2 regions of the Klebsiella terrigena genome follow, and region 2 is predicted to be linked to the other one. Evidence: predicted binding sites of a transcription regulator. Region 2 holds the regulator's gene; the other holds the start of a gene.

Region 1 (5,757 bases), 2.0 Mb from region 2:
ACACCACATCAACATCATCGACACCCCAGGGCACGTTGACTTCACTATCGAAGTAGAACGTTCCATGCGTGTTCTTGATGGTGCGGTAATGGTTTACTGTGCTGTTGGTGGTGTTCAGCCACAGTCTGAAACCGTATGGCGTCAGGCAAACAAATATAAAGTTCCACGTATCGCGTTCGTTAACAAAATGGACCGTATGGGTGCTAACTTCCTGAAAGTTGTTGATCAGATTGAAAAGCGTCTGGGCGCGAACCCGGTCCCTCTGCAGCTGGCTATCGGCGCAGAAGAGAAATTCACCGGTGTTGTTGACCTGGTGAAAATGAAAGCTATCAACTGGAACGAAGCCGATCAGGGCGTGACCTTCGAATACGAAGAGATCCCAGCTGATATGCAGGAACTGGCTGAAGAATGGCGCCAGAAACTGGTTGAAGCCGCTGCTGAAGGTTCTGACGAACTGATGGAGAAATTCTTTGGTGGCGAAGAGCTGACTGAAGAAGAGATCAAAACTTCTCTGCGTAAGCGCGTACTTAACAACGAAATTATCCTGGTTACCTGTGGTTCTGCATTTAAGAACAAAGGTGTTCAGGCGATGCTGGATGCGGTTGTTGAATACCTGCCAGCGCCGACTGATGTTACTGCGATTAACGGTATCCTGGACGACGGTAAAGACACTCCGGCAGTTCGTCACTCTGATGACAACGAGCCGTTTGCTGCGCTGGCGTTCAAAATTGCTACCGACCCGTTTGTTGGTAACCTGACCTTCTTCCGCGTTTACTCTGGCGTTGTTAACTCTGGCGACACCGTGTTCAACCCGGTGAAATCAGCACGTGAGCGTCTGGGCCGTATCGTACAGATGCACGCCAACAAACGTGAAGAGATCAAAGAAGTTCGTGCGGGCGACATCGCTGCAGCGATTGGTCTGAAAGAAGTGACTACCGGTGACACCCTGTGTGACCAGGATAATGTAATTATCCTGGAGCGTATGGAGTTCCCGGAGCCGGTAATCTCGATCGCCGTTGAACCAAAAACCAAAGCTGACCAGGAAAAAATGGGTCTGGCTCTGGGCCGTCTGGCTAAAGAAGACCCGTCATTCCGCGTATGGACTGACGAAGAAACTAACCAGACTATTATCGCCGGTATGGGTGAGCTGCACCTCGACATCATCGTTGACCGTATGAAGCGTGAATTCAACGTTGAAGCGAACGTCGGTAAACCTCAGGTTGCTTACCGCGAAGCGATTCGCTCTAAAGTTACCGATATCGAAGGTAAACATGCTAAGCAGTCTGGTGGTCGCGGTCAGTATGGTCACGTTGTGATCGACATGTACCCACTGGAGCCGGGCTCAAATCCGAAAGGATACGAGTTCATCAACGACATCAAAGGTGGTGTAATTCCTGGTGAATACATCCCTGCCGTTGATAAAGGTATTCAGGAACAGCTGAAAGCTGGTCCGCTGGCAGGTTACCCGGTAGTTGATCTCGGCGTGCGTCTGCACTTCGGTTCTTACCATGACGTTGACTCCTCCGAGCTGGCGTTTAAACTGGCCGCTTCTATTGCCTTCAAAGATGGCTTTAAGAAAGCGAAACCAGTTCTGCTTGAGCCGATCATGAAGGTTGAAGTAGAGACTCCGGAAGAGAACACTGGTGACGTCATCGGTGACCTTAGCCGTCGTCGTGGTATGCTGCGTGGTCAAGAATCCAACGTTACTGGCGTTGTGATTCACGCTGAAGTTCCGCTGTCTGAAATGTTCGGATATGCAACTCAGCTGCGTTCTCTGACCAAAGGTCGTGCTTCTTACTCCATGGAGTTCCTGAAGTATGATGACGCACCGAACAACGTTGCTCAGGCCGTAATTGAAGCCCGTGGTAAATAAGCCGTAGGGTTAAACCAAAATCCCGTGCTCTCTCCTGAAGGGGAGAGCGCTATAGTAAGGAATATAGCCGTGTCTAAAGAAAAATTTGAACGTACAAAACCGCACGTCAACGTCGGTACTATCGGCCACGTTGACCATGGTAAAACTACTCTGACCGCTGCAATCACTACCGTTCTGGCTAAAACCTACGGTGGTTCTGCTCGTGCATTCGACCAGATCGATAACGCACCGGAAGAAAAAGCTCGTGGTATCACCATCAACACTTCCCACGTTGAATATGACACCCCGACTCGCCACTACGCACACGTAGACTGCCCGGGCCACGCCGACTATGTTAAAAACATGATCACCGGTGCTGCTCAGATGGATGGCGCGATCCTGGTTGTTGCTGCGACTGACGGCCCGATGCCGCAGACTCGTGAGCACATCCTGCTGGGTCGTCAGGTAGGCGTTCCGTACATCATCGTGTTCCTGAACAAATGCGACATGGTTGATGACGAAGAGCTGCTGGAACTGGTTGAGATGGAAGTTCGTGAACTGCTGTCTCAGTACGATTTCCCGGGCGACGACACTCCGATCATCCGTGGTTCTGCTCTGAAAGCGCTGGAAGGCGAAGCAGAGTGGGAAGCTAAGATCGTTGAACTGGCTGGCTACCTGGATTCTTACATCCCGGAACCAGAACGTGCTATCGACAAGCCGTTCCTGCTGCCTATCGAAGACGTATTCTCCATCTCCGGCCGTGGTACTGTTGTTACCGGTCGTGTAGAGCGCGGTATCGTTAAAGTTGGCGAAGAAGTTGAAATCGTTGGTATCAAAGAGACTGCTAAGTCTACCTGTACCGGCGTTGAAATGTTCCGCAAACTGCTGGACGAAGGCCGTGCTGGTGAGAACGTTGGTGTTCTGCTGCGTGGTATCAAACGTGAAGAAATCGAACGTGGTCAGGTACTGGCTAAGCCGGGTTCTATCAAGCCGCACACCAAATTCGAATCTGAAGTTTACATCCTGTCCAAAGATGAAGGCGGCCGTCATACTCCGTTCTTCAAAGGCTACCGTCCGCAGTTCTACTTCCGTACAACTGACGTGACTGGCACCATCGAACTGCCGGAAGGCGTAGAGATGGTAATGCCGGGCGACAACATCAAAATGGTTGTTACCCTGATCCACCCGATCGCGATGGACGACGGTCTGCGTTTCGCAATCCGTGAAGGCGGCCGTACTGTAGGTGCGGGCGTTGTTGCTAAAGTTCTGAGCTAATCCTTTAGTTCTGAATTAAAAAGGGCGCTTCGGCGCCCTTTTTGCTGCCCGTCATTTAGACCCGCTAAGCGCGAGAACGACTAATATAAAAAAGTGCGTTATCGGATCTATTATATAGAGAGACTATTGTAATCATAACTATTCTCATTTACACTTTGAGCATAAATTGAACGGGAGTGAATATGTACGTTTGTTTGTGTAATGGTGTAAACGATAAAAAAATTCGTCAGGCCGTGCGTCAATTTCACCCTCAATCTTTTCAGCAGCTGCGTAAGTTTATTCCCGTTGGAAATCAATGTGGTAAATGCGTCCGCGCCGCTCGCGAGATCATGGAAGATGAATTAACTCGCATGCCGGAATATAAAGAGATCGCCTGAGACCTCCGGCTTTTCTTTGACATCTATATAGTGCGAACTACGCTTCAATGAGTGGAAGCGGAGGGACTATATAATGAAAGGTGATGTCAAAGTCATAAGTTATCTCAATAAATTATTGGGAAATGAGCTTGTCGCAATAAATCAGTACTTTCTCCATGCCAGGATGTTCAAGAACTGGGGCCTGATGCGCCTCAACGATATCGAATACCATGAATCCATTGATGAAATGAAGCACGCTGATAAATATATCGAGCGTATTTTGTTTCTTGAAGGACTGCCCAATCTGCAGGATCTCGGCAAGCTGGGTATCGGTGAAGACGTTGAGGAGATGCTGCAGTCCGATTTAAGGCTGGAGCTGGAAGGCGCCAAAGATTTACGCGAGGCGATCGCCTATGCTGACAGCGTCCACGATTATGTCAGCCGCGATATGCTGATTGAAATTCTTGCCGATGAGGAAGGCCACATTGACTGGCTGGAAACCGAGCTGGACCTGATCGGCAAAATTGGCCTGCAGAATTATCTCCAGTCACAGATTAAAGTTGCTGACTAAAAGCGTTTGCCATCCACAGTAAAAACCCGCTGCAGCCAAAAAAGGGCCAAACGGCAGCGGGTTGTTCAGAACCCCCCGGCGATTCAAGATAACGACGCGCAGTAGCAGCGTGGCGCAGGCGATGAGCGTCGCCATAAATACCAGCTGCGGCAGCGACTGCCAGCCGTGCCAGGCGCCGAGAGCAGCTAGAAATTTCACATCGCCATAGCCTAACCCCTCATACCCGCGAACCCCTCTGTAAACCCAGTAGACTAAAGCAAAGGCCAGATACCCCGCGATAGCACCCCAGACGGCATTTTCCAGGCCCGTCGGCATCTGACAAAGATAAAACAGCAGGCCAAGCCAGAGCAGGGGACAGGTCAAACGGTCGGGAAGCAGCCCATACCGCAGATCGTGCCAGCACAGCGCCAGAGAAAACCCGCAGTAGAAAAGCAGAAAGGGGAGGGTCATGTACATGCGATACCCCGGCGGATGAGTTGTATACGTCGATTCTGACCACGCAAGGTGCGAACGGCAAAGCGCGATGGCGGGCTTTACGCGCGGCAATCCACTCAGTTTGCTATTTTTCAGCCGGCAACACCGCTTTCTCCAGCAGCCTCGCAAATATAAATGATGATTTTCTACGCAGCCCTTGTGTTGGGTCCGATTTTGCGTATAATGCGCGGGCCTGTCAAAATTGGCAGGCCGGTTCGATATGAACCCCGATAGAGCTTTTAGCTATCAAACAATGTTCCCAATCGGGGAACTATGTAAGAACGGTTACACTCTCCCATCAATCGTAATGGGTATGAGGAGTAATCATTTCGTCTATAAATAATTGGAGCTCTGGTCTCATGCAGAACCAAAGAATCCGTATCCGTCTTAAAGCGTTTGATCATCGTCTGATCGATCAATCAACCGCGGAAATCGTCGAGACTGCCAAGCGCACTGGTGCGCAGGTCCGTGGTCCGATCCCGCTGCCGACCCGCAAAGAGCGCTTTACCGTTCTGATCTCTCCGCACGTCAACAAAGATGCGCGCGATCAGTACGAAATTCGCACTCACAAGCGTCTGGTTGACATCGTTGAGCCAACTGAGAAAACCGTTGATGCTCTGATGCGTCTGGATCTGGCTGCCGGTGTAGACGTGCAGATCAGCCTGGGTTAATCAGGTCATCGAGCGATTGAGAGGTTGAAACAATGATTGGTTTAGTCGGTAAAAAAGTGGGTATGACCCGCATCTTCACTGAAGATGGCGTTTCTATCCCAGTAACCGTAATCGAAGTTGAAGCAAACCGTGTTGCACAGGTTAAAGACCTGGCTAACGACGGTTACCGCGCAATTCAGGTTACCACCGGTGCTAAAAAAGCTAACCGTGTAACCAAGCCGGAAGCTGGTCACTTCGCTAAAGCTGGCGTTGAAGCTGGCCGCGGCCTGTGGGAATTCCGTCTTGCTGATGGCGAAGAATTCACCGTAGGTCAGAGCATTAGCGTTGAACTGTTTGCTGACGTTAAAAAAGTTGACGTAACCGGTACCTCTAAAGGTAAAGGTTTTGCTGGTACCGTTAAGCGCTGGAACTTCCGTACTCAGGATGCTACGCACGGTAACTCCTTGTCTCACCGCGTTCCGGGTTCTATCGGTCAGAACCAGACTCCGGGCAAAGTGTTCAAAGGCAAGAAAATGGCAGGTCAGCTGGGCAACGAACGTGTCACTGTTCAGAGCCTGG
Region 2 (5,757 bases):
CGCCGGCGTCGGGGTGAAGCCGTTGTTTTCCTGCACGATCACATCAACACCGTTAGCCGCCAGTACTTCCAGTACGGAAATAAAGGCCGGCTCGGAGAGCGCGTGGGTATCCTTACCGACGTAGCATGGACCGGTAATGCCGTTCTTCGCGCGATCTTCCGCAATCGCCTGAGCAATCGCCAGAATATGCTGCTCGTTGAAGTTATGGCGACCTGCGCTGCCGCGATGGCCAGAGGTCCCGAACTTCACCGCATGCTCCGCGTTGCCTGCTTCCGGCTTCAGTACATAGTACTGGGCAGTCAGCTGGGCGACGTTAATCAAATCACTCTGTTGTGCAGGCTGCCCCGCACGCTTATCGATTGCCATTGCCTGATCCTTCTGATGCAAAGGTGAATAAAGCTAGATCGTGCCGCAAACCTTCTCAATCAACTCCGCAGGGAATTGCATTGACTGCATGATATGTTCAATCATGCTGCATTTACGGCCAGTATTGGTATTGGTGATCACCCACCACGGCGTGCCGGGGACCTGCTTAGGCTTGGTCTGATTGCCGCTTTTCAGCAGGATGCGGGCATCTTCAGCGAAATAGGTTCGCGTACGCCCGTGCAGAGACTCGGTGGCCGCAGCAAACGCTTTGCTGTCCAGCGAGTAGAGCGTCGTCAGCACCAGCATAAAACGGTTTACCGCGCGCTTTTGCTCGGCGTATTCATCAGATAACAGCAGTTCGCGCACGGCGCGGACTTTATCCTTCACCGGGTTAACGGGCTTGACCTCAACAACGGCGGTCGGAGCCGGGGCCGGCGCGGCTTTCGCAACGGCAGTGGCAGTCTGGGAAGCGGCGGAAAATTTCAGCATGCGCCGTAAAATGTCGGATGCACTCTCACCAATATGCTGGGTGTGGCTGGCAATATAGCGATAGAGATCATCATCAACTTCAATTGTTTTCATCTTAATCCAGTACGATATCTTATTCTGAATACAAGTTGTCAGGATTATAAGGACAAATCCTAACCGCGGAAAGCGTCAAACCAGGATGGCGGTAAAACTCAGATAGCTCTGGGTCTTGCAGCCGGATGGCAGAATGTCCAACATAATACCCTAACCCGACGGAGCGAAAAAAAGAACTTTGCCATGAAATTAAATAGCCGCGCGCAATCTGCACAAAATCCGCACAATAATTCCCCTGTCGTCCTGGTTCACGGTCTGTTTGGCAGCCTTGATAACCTGGGTATCCTCGCACGCGACCTGGTCGCCGACTACGATATCCTGCAGGTTGATATGCGCAATCACGGTCTTTCCCCGCGCGATCCGCAGATGACCTACGCCGCGATGGCTCAGGATCTGCTCGACACCCTTGACGACCTGCAGCTGGAAAAAGCGACCTTTATCGGCCACTCAATGGGCGGTAAAGCGGTGATGGCGCTTAGCGCCCTCGCGCCGGAACGCATCGACGGCCTGGTGGCTATCGATATCGCGCCGGTGGATTATCACGTCCGCCGCCACGACGAAATCTTTGCCGCCATCAACGCCGTGACCGCCGCCGGCGCCGCAACCCGCCAGCAGGCGGCGGTGGTCATGCGCGAGCACCTGCAGGAAGAGGGCGTGATTCAGTTCCTGCTGAAGTCCTTCGTTGACGGCCAGTGGCGGTTTAACGTACCGGTCCTGTGGGATCAATATAGCCATATCGTTGGCTGGCAGCCGGTTCCCGCCTGGCCGCATCCGGTCCTGTTTATCCCGGGCGGCAACTCTCCCTACGTGTCCGATGAGTATCGCGACGCGCTGCTGGCGCAGTTCCCGCAGGCCCGCGCGCACGTGATTGCCGGCGCGGGCCATTGGGTCCATGCGGAGAAACCGGAGGCGGTACTGCGCGCAATTCGCCGATATCTCTCCTCTTTAGCGGCATAACTGGCTAAAAACTGCCCGACCGCGCCGCAGAATGCCCGCGGTCGTTGGCGCAGCGGTTCGCCTGATGTATTATGGCGCGCTATCTGTGTCGGCAATGGCCCGACAACTCGTTTCCCCGAAGTCACTCTGAATCATGGCAAAAGAACAAACGGACCGTACGACATTAGATTTGTTCGCAACCGAGCGTCGCCCGGGTAGACCAAAGACCAATCCGCTTTCGCGCGACGAGCAGCTGCGCATCAATAAACGCAACCAGCTTAAACGCGACAAAGTTCGCGGTTTAAAGCGCGTGGAGCTCAAGCTCAACGCTGAAGCGGTTGATGCGCTCAATGAGCTAGCTGATGCCCGCAATATGAACCGTAGCGATCTGATTGAAGAGATGTTGATGAACCAGCTGGCAGCCCTGCATAGCCAGGGTAAAGTCTGAGAAACCTCAAAAACAACACTTTCATGTAGCAGAGTGTGCAGTCGGGTGTGATTGCTGTTTCCGCGCCCTTCCCTGTTCTGCTATGATTGCCGTTATCTGCGGGCATTACGCCACTACCACATCATTAAGTTTCAAGAGGTTATTTTACTCATGGCAATCATCGGCATCTTTTTTGGCAGCGACACCGGCAACACCGAAAATATTGCAAAAATGATCCAAAAGCAGCTCGGTAAAGACGTTGCTGATGTTCACGACATTGCCAAAAGCAGCAAAGAAGACCTGCAGGGTCATGACATTCTGCTGCTGGGCATCCCAACCTGGTACTACGGTGAAGCGCAGTGTGACTGGGATGATTTCTTCCCGACGCTGGAAGAGGTCGACTTCAACGGTAAGCTGGTCGCCCTGTTTGGCTGCGGTGACCAGGAAGACTATGCTGAATACTTCTGTGATGCGCTGGGAACCATCCGCGACATCATCGAACCGCGCGGTGCAACCATCGTCGGCCACTGGCCAACGGCGGGCTACCATTTCGAAGCCTCTAAAGGTCTCGCCGATGACGACCATTTCGTCGGTCTCGCTATCGATGAAGACCGTCAGCCTGAGCTGACCAACGAGCGCGTTGAGAAATGGGTTAAGCAGATTTCTGAAGAACTGCATCTCGAAGAAATCAAAAACGCCTGATGGTTAAACGGCGATACCTTCGGGTATCGTCGTATTAATAGGTAAAAGCAATAAAACTAATAGCTACAAGTTTTTAACTTTTAATCACATATCTGTACAATGTCCTCTGATTTAACGAGGAGACGTGACACAGTTTGTAGCGTGTGCCTCGTTTTTGACAGCATACAAGGCTCGATGCTTGCGGTTTTCATTTCATCATGGCAGTTCTATAATGAGACGCGTTACATCGGGTGATTCTCTGTATTACTTCCGCTAATGGAAGTAGATCGTTTAGCAACAGGACAGATTCCGCATGACTGACAACAATACCGCATTGAAGAAGGCTGGCCTGAAAGTCACACTTCCACGATTAAAAATTCTGGAAGTGCTGCAGGGGCCGGATAACCATCACGTCAGCGCGGAAGATTTATACAAACGCCTGATCGACATGGGGGAAGAGATCGGTCTGGCTACCGTTTATCGCGTACTGAACCAGTTTGATGATGCCGGCATTGTTACCCGCCATAATTTTGAAGGCGGTAAATCCGTTTTCGAACTGACACAGCAGCATCATCACGATCACCTGATTTGCCTCGATTGTGGCAAAGTGATCGAATTCAGCGATGACTCTATCGAAGCGCGTCAGCGTGAAATTGCCCACCGTCACGGTATCCGCCTGACCAACCACAGCCTGTACCTGTACGGTCACTGTGCTGAAGGCGACTGCCGCGAAAATGAACACGCGCACGACCCCAAGTAATATGATGCCAGCAGGAAAGCCAACCGGACGGTTGGCTTTTTTTATACGCTGAATTCGCCGCGCCATATTCCCTCCTCCGCGATGTTGCTTTAATGTAAAATCCCTTCCCGCCTGACCCCGAGAATCGACATGGAACTTCGTCAGCTACGTTACTTCGTTCGTATTGTGGAAACCGGCAGCATGGGCAGCGCCGCGCTGGATCTCAATATTGGCGTCTCAGCGCTCAGTCAGCAAATGACGCGCCTGGAAAGTGAACTCTCGATTCGCCTGCTCCAGCGTACCTCGCGCGGCGTCACGCCCACCAGCGCCGGCCTGGCCTTTTACTTTCAGGCGCAGCTGGCGCTACGCCATGCCGATGATGCGATCCTGGCTGCCCGCGAAGCTCGCCTGTCCGGGCACGTCAGCGTCGGCATGGCACCCAGCACCGCGTCGATACTGGGGATGCCCTTTATTAACGCGATGCGGGAAAGCTATGCCGATGTTCGTCTGCACGTCGTGGAAAGTCTCTCCGGCAACCTGGAGCGGATGATCAACACCCGCCAGATTGATTTAGCCGTCGTTTTCCAGAAGGAGAAAATCCTGCGCTGGAGCGCCAGACCGATCCTCGAAGAACGGCTATTTTTGATTGGCACCTACGCCGTACTGGCCGATATCGCCGACGACGCCATCTCCCCCTCTCAGCTGGCAAACATTCCCTTGATTATGCCCAGCCAGGGCCACGGCCTGCGTGGCAGGCTGGAGGCGATCGGCCAGGAACACGCCATCAAGCTGGATATTGCCGCTGAAATTGATGGCCTGACTCTACTGATGCGCGCCGTGCGCAGCGGTCTTGGGGCCACCCTGCAGCCCGGGGCCGCCATTTCCCATCTTGATAAAGAAGCGCTGAGAGTGATCGGCGTCCACAACCCGATACTCAGTCGCCCCAACTTTTTGGTTAGCCTGTCTGACGATGAGCTCACCCCGGCAGGTCTTGCCGCCCGCGTGGTGCTTAGCAAAGTCATGCGCCAACTGGTGGATGCAGGCAGCTGGCCGGGAGCCACCCTTTACGCTAACTAAAGCCCTCTTTAGCTACGCAGCATAGCGCCCGCACAGCCCCAGCGTATACATTCCAATTACAAATTTAACAATTAGTTAAAGAGTAATGGAGTCTACGATGGTTGATGTACTGGTGATTGGCGGAGGCAATGCTGCGTTATGTTCCGCTTTAACCGCCCGCGAAGCAGGCGCGTCGGTGCTGTTGCTGGAGGCAGCCCCTCGCGAATGGCGCGGGGGAAATTCCCAACATACCCGCAATCTGCGCTGCATGCACGATGCGCCGCAGGATGTGCTAGTGGATAGCTATACCGAAGAGGAGTTCTGGCAAGATCTCTGGCGAGTCACCGAAGGGAATACCAATGAAGCGCTGGCGCGTCTGGTAATCCGTACCTCTTCACGCTGCCGTGACTGGATGCGCCAGCACGGCGTTAACTTTCAGCCTCCCCTCTCCGGAGCGCTGCACGTGGCGCGCACCAATGCCTTTTTTATGGGTGGAGGCAAGGCCCTGATGAATGCCTACTACCGCAGCGCGGAAAGGCTGGGCGTGCAAATCCGTTACGATACGCCGGTGCAGGCGCTTGAGCTTCGTAACGGCAGGTTTGTCGCAGCCCTGGCGGGAGAGGAGCGCATTGCTGCCAAAACCTGCGTGCTTGCTGCCGGAGGTTTCGAATCCAACCGCCAATGGCTCCGTGAGGCCTGGGGTGAAAACGACCGCGGCGAGTGGCCTGCCGATAACTTCCTCATTCGCGGCACCCGCTTTAATCAGGGGGTGCTGCTCAAATTTATGATTGACGCCGGTGCGGATATTATCGGCGATCCTTCTCAGTCGCACTGCGTGGCGATTGATGCCAGAGCGCCGCTGTATGACGGTGGCATCTGTACCCGCGTGGACTGCGTCTCGCTAGGCGTGGTGGTTAACCGTGATGCGGATCGGTTTTATGATGAAGGCGAAGATTTCTGGCCGAAGCGT

The links. The regulator Fur, encoded in region 2, represses iron uptake genes when iron is present. The targets are predictions, from matches to a motif close to ATAATAATGAGAACNACTATCAA.
Region 1: a site for Fur is predicted at 3,253-3,275, ahead of bfd (bacterioferritin-associated ferredoxin). Genes of this name have one in related genera too.

What each region holds. Positions count from the first base shown of each region.
Region 1 is NZ_CP050508.1:417,592-423,348, forward strand. Features, by position in the region: gene fusA (elongation factor G) at 1-1,873, shown strand, start outside; gene tuf (elongation factor Tu) at 1,943-3,127, shown strand; gene bfd (bacterioferritin-associated ferredoxin) at 3,310-3,504, shown strand; gene bfr (bacterioferritin) at 3,578-4,054, shown strand; gene HCK03_RS01920 (prepilin peptidase) at 4,031-4,510, opposite strand; gene rpsJ (30S ribosomal protein S10) at 4,888-5,199, shown strand; gene rplC (50S ribosomal protein L3) at 5,232-5,757, shown strand, end outside.
Region 2 is NZ_CP050508.1:4,043,252-4,049,008, forward strand. Features, by position in the region: gene pgm (phosphoglucomutase (alpha-D-glucose-1,6-bisphosphate-dependent)) at 1-366, opposite strand, end outside; gene seqA (replication initiation negative regulator SeqA) at 400-948, opposite strand; gene ybfF (esterase) at 1,132-1,905, shown strand; gene ybfE (LexA regulated protein) at 2,039-2,332, shown strand; gene fldA (flavodoxin FldA) at 2,483-3,013, shown strand; gene fur (ferric iron uptake transcriptional regulator) at 3,306-3,752, shown strand; gene tcuR (tricarballylate utilization LysR family transcriptional regulator TcuR) at 3,882-4,808, shown strand; gene tcuA (FAD-dependent tricarballylate dehydrogenase TcuA) at 4,906-5,757, shown strand, end outside.